2 regions of the Streptomyces sp. NPDC017056 genome follow, and region 2 is predicted to be linked to the other one. Evidence: riboswitches for the same ligand, from Rfam matches in the RefSeq annotation. Region 2 holds a riboswitch; the other holds the start of a gene.
What was found. Region 2 has a riboswitch for cyclic di-AMP ahead of ACH4OW_RS31205 (M23 family metallopeptidase). Riboswitches for the same ligand answer to the same signal wherever they lie in the genome.

Region 1 (2,381 bases), on a different contig from region 2:
GGACGGCCTTCTCCACGCCCTTGCCCTGGTAGCGGGCCGGGTCACCGTCGCGCAGCTCGATGGCCTCGAAGGCGCCGGTCGAGGCGCCGGACGGGACGGCGGCACGGCCGGTGCTGCCGTCGTCGAGGCCGACCTCGACCTCGACCGTGGGATTGCCTCGCGAGTCGAGAATCTCGCGAGCTACGACGACGTCGATGGACGGCACGTTGTCTCCTTCATGGGTGTCTGGAGTTCTGCAGCACGAGCCTAACGGCCCCGGCGGCTTCCGCTTGCCGCCAGCCCGGTCCGTGGGACGAAAACACCCACAAAGCCCCTGTTCACGGGATGTACGGGCACATTGTTCGCTGAACGGGAAAACCGCCACGTGGGGGGGGCGGGGCGGGCGGCCGGGGCGGCTCGCCGGGAAACGGAGCAGCCCCGCCGCGGCGCGTTGGGGGACGACGCGCCGTGGCGGGGCTGTCTCACGGGAAGAGCGGTTTCCCGGGACGTCCGGTCCCCGGGGTGCCGGGCCCGTACGTACCGCCGTACGTACGGAGCGACTCGGTCACCCGGGGTCCTTCAAGGGGTCGGCAGGCTCAGACGGCCAGCTTCTGACCCGGGAAGATCAGGTTGGGGTTACCGCCGATGACGGACTTGTTGTTCTCGTAGACCGACTTCCAGTTGGTGCCGTGGGAAGCGGCGATCTTGGCGAGGGTGTCACCGGACTTGACGGTGTAGTTGCCCTTGGGGTTCGACTTCGGCGTCGACTTCTGGGGGGCCGGGGTCTTGCGGGCCAGGTCCTGGCCCTGCTTGCGGGCCTCGGACCGCGAGGAGTGCTGCGGCGCGGAGTAGGACTTGTGGGACTTGTGCGACTTGGTGGAGCTGCCCGAGCCGCCCTCGGCCGTGGCGTTGGAGTTGCCCTTGCCCAGGTGGCCGCCGGCGCAGGTCCAGGCGCCCGGGCCCTGGATGGCGAGCAGGCGCTCGGCCGCGGCGATCTGCTGGCTCTTGCTGGCCAGGTCGGCGCGCGGGGCGTACTTGGTACCGCCGGCGGCGGCCCAGCTGGAGTTGGTGAACTGCAGGCCACCGTAGTAGCCGTTGCCCGTGTTGATCGACCAGTTGCCGCCGGACTCGCACTGGGCGACCGCGTCCCAGTTGTTGGCGGCGGAGGCAGAGGTGGCGCCCATCAGCGGGACGGCCACAGCAGCACCGGCGACGCCCGCCAGGGTGACGGCGCGGACGGCCTTGGAGGGACGGCGGTGCTTGCCCTTGGTGTTCAGCATGGTTCGTTTCCTCACCGACGCCTACGAGGTGAGCTGTCGGGTTCGGGCTGTGAGTCGCCCGGCCGCGTGATCTCCACGCGGCTTCACCCCTAGCCGGTCACCCGTTTTCACGGGCGGGGCCGGCACTTACCTTGGGTCCCCCGCTCCTGCCTTCGGCGCTGTCGCGACGAGTGACCTCCGACCACCGGCAGGATTCGGCGTGTGGTCCAAGGGCCCGCTTTGGCGAGCGATGAAGACGGTAAACACGAACACCCCGCCGGTTCAAACCCCTACATCTGAGGCCAGTTGGCCCCCAGACATCACAGGATCATCACATTTCCGCAGGTCGTCGCAGGTTTGGAAACAACGGACGGTACGGGCGGCGCCGTCCCGAACGAGATCCATGTCTCACTTTCACCAAAGCGGGCAATTGCGTGCGAAATACCTCGATCAGCGTTCGAGGTCGAGACGCTGACCAGGGTGAATAAGGTCGGGATCGCCCCCGATGACACCTTTGTTGGCCTCGTAGAGCGCCGGCCAGCCCCCGTCGACTCCGCGGTCCGCCGCGATGACTGACAGGTTGTCACCCGGCCGCACGGTGTAGCCGCCCGGCGCACCCGGGTCCGTACGGTGCGCGTCACCGCCCCGCGAGGGGTGCTCCCCGCCGGACCGGTCCGCGTCGCCCGCGCCACCGGTGCCCCTGCCGGGCTCCCGCCCGTCTCCCGCGTCGCCGCGGTGCTTGCCCTGGCCCGAGGGCACGGTAGGACTGGTGGAGGCGCCGTCGTCCGGGCCTGCCGGGTCGGCGGGGCGCGCCGGGTCCTGCGTGCCGCCCGTACCGGACGGGTCCGGCGTACGGGACGGGTCCTGGCCCCCGCCCGTGCCGGTCGGCGACGGCTTCGGCTCCGGGGTCTTCGCCGGGGGCCCGGCCGGCGAAGTCGGCGTGCCGGAACCGGTCGAGGGGGACGGCGTCGCGGGAGCGGACGGGGAGGAGGGAGAAGAAGGGGAAGAAGGGGACGAGTGGGAGGGCGTCGGCGTGGGCGTGCCGCCCGGGTCGACGTCCGGGCCCCGACCGCCCTTCCTGAGGCCCGCGTTGACCGCGCAGCTCGGCCACACGTCCGGGCCGCGCGCGGCGAGGATCGACTC
Region 2 (2,381 bases):
GCGCGGCGGTGCGGCGGGCGGCGGCGCGGGCGGCGCCCAGTGGCTCCAGCAGGCCGCGGATGTCCAGCAGGTCGGCCGCCTCCCGTTCGGTGGGCGCGGCCACGCAGGCGCCCGCGTGGTGCCTGATGGTGACGAAGCCCTCGGACTCCAGCGTCCGCAGCGCCTCGCGCACGGGGACGCGGGAGACCCCGTAACGGCCGGCGAGCAGTTCCTCGATCAGCCGGCTGCCCGGCGGCAGCACGCCGGTCACGATGTCTTCGCGGATCGCCGTGCACACCGCATGCGCGGAAATGTGGCCTCGCATCGTCCGTGCCTCCGCCGTAATCCCCTGGAAACGTCCGCACCGCCGTCGGCCGGCGGCATTCCCGCGACTCTATTCGACGGGCCGGCTTTATCCTGTGGCCCCGGCGAATTCATGGTTATTTTTTGGCCAGGAACGCGGTGGGCGGGGAGATCGCGGCGGGCCCGAAAACGCCGGTGCCCCGGCCGCAGCGGCCGGGGCACCGAACGAAGAGCGGGCGCGTCAGACGTTGACGCCGTGCGAGCGCAAGTAGGCGACCGGGTCGATGTCCGAGCCGTACTCCGCCGAGGTGCGGGCCTCGAAGTGCAGGTGCGCGCCGGTGGTGTTGCCGGTGTTGCCCGACAGGGCGATCTGCTGGCCCGGGGTGACGGTCTGGCCGACCGAGACGTTGATCGACGACAGGTGGCCGTACTGGGTGTAGGTGCCGTCGTTCATCTTGATGACGACGTTGTTCCCGTACGCGCCGCCCCAGCCGGCCTCGACGACGGTGCCCGAGCCCACGGCGTGGACGGAGGTGCCGGAGGAGGCGTGGAAGTCGATGCCGGTGTGGCTGCCGGAGGACCACAGGCCGCTGGACGCCTTGTAGCTGGTGGAGACGTAGGAGCTGTCGAGGGGCGCGACGTACGTCAGCAGGCGCTTGCGCTCCGCCTCGCGGGCGGCGCGCTCCTGGGCCTCGCGCTCCTTCTTCGCCTCGGCGTCGGCCTTGCGCTTGGCCTCCGCGGCCTGCTGCCGGGCTTCGGCCTCGGCCTTGGCCTGCGCGGCGGCGGCGTCGGCGGCCTCCTGCTGCGCGTCGGCCTGCGCCTCGATCTGCTCGGCCAGTTCGTCACCGAGGACGACGGCCTGGTGGAAGCCGGTGTCGTGGGTGTTCGCTTCGTCGGGGTTGCCGGCCGCGAGGGCCGGGGAGGCGACGGAGGCGATGACGCCGGACGCGGCGAGCGTGGCTATGCCGGCGAGGTTACGGGTCGTCCGCGCGCTGCGGCTCGGACCACGGTGCTTCCCGGTGGCACGGGTGAACGCCATGTGCTGGCTGTGTCCTTTCCTTCCTTCTCGCCTACCGGGTTAGCTGACGGGTTCGGAGCAGGAAGGTCTCCTACGGGCACCTCCGGGAAGGCGCCCGATTCACCCCAAGGGACATGGGTCCCCGGTTCCCCTTGGCTCGCGCCGTGCGGGGATTCGGCGATGACTGTCCGTGCCGCGGTTGCGGCGTCGGTCTGGCGGACAGCCGCATCGACGCTAATCGGGGCAACTTTCAATCGGCAAACAGAACTGATGTTTTGTGCTGTACGTCACACGGCCATCAGGCAACCACTCCCAGCAATTGGGACAAAAAGAAGATCCAGTGGCACTCGCACCACTGGATCTCCTCGTGACAGGCCCGTCAGCCCGCCGGGGTCACGGCCCGTCAGCCGACGACCGTCACCTCGCCGATGCCGAGCGCCTTGACCGGCTCCGCGATCTCGGAGGCGTCACCCACCAGAACCGTCACCAGCCGGTCCGCCGGGAAGGCGCTGACGACCGCCGCGGTCGCCTCGACCGTGCCGGTCTGCGCCAGCCGCGCGTACAGCTGCGCCTGGAAGTCGTCCGGGAGCTGCTGCTCCACCTGGTCGGCGAGGGTGCCCGCCACGGCGGCGGCGGTCTCGTACTTCAACGGCGCCACGCCGACGAGGTTCTGCACGGCGACGTCGCGCTCGGCGTCCGTCAGGCCCTCGGCGGCGAGGGTGCGCAGCACCTTCCACAGGTCGTCCAGCGCCGGTCCGGTGGAGGCGGTGTCCACCGAGCCGCTGATGGCGAGCATCGCGGCGCCGTCGCCCGCCGCGGAGGAGCGCAGTACCTGGCCGAAGGAGCGCACCCCGTAGGTGTAGCCCTTCTCCTCGCGCAGCACCCGGTCCAGGCGGGAGGTGAGGGTGCCGCCCAGGCAGTACGTGCCGACCACCTGGGCGGGCCAGGCGCGGTCGTGCCGGTCCGGGCCGATGCGGCCGATCAGCAGCTGGGTCTGCACGGCGCCGGGGCGGTCGACGATCACGACGCGGCCGGTGTCGTCGGCGGTGATCGGGCTGGCCTTGACCGGTTCCGCCGGCGA

Region 1: linked by a shared signal. The riboswitch ahead of ACH4OW_RS30525 (transglycosylase family protein) and the one ahead of ACH4OW_RS31205 (M23 family metallopeptidase) in region 2 are both predicted to bind cyclic di-AMP.

The regions. Positions count from the first base shown of each region.
Region 1 is NZ_JBIRPD010000020.1:56,910-59,290, reverse strand. Features, by position in the region: gene eno (phosphopyruvate hydratase) at 1-205, opposite strand, end outside; gene ACH4OW_RS30525 (transglycosylase family protein) at 576-1,259, opposite strand; cyclic di-AMP (ydaO/yuaA leader) riboswitch at 1,263-1,469, opposite strand; gene ACH4OW_RS30520 (transglycosylase family protein) at 1,689-2,381, opposite strand, start outside.
Region 2 is NZ_JBIRPD010000021.1:43,189-45,569, forward strand. Features, by position in the region: gene ACH4OW_RS31200 (GntR family transcriptional regulator) at 1-304, opposite strand, end outside; gene ACH4OW_RS31205 (M23 family metallopeptidase) at 524-1,321, opposite strand; cyclic di-AMP (ydaO/yuaA leader) riboswitch at 1,335-1,490, opposite strand; gene ACH4OW_RS31210 (M16 family metallopeptidase) at 1,704-2,381, opposite strand, start outside.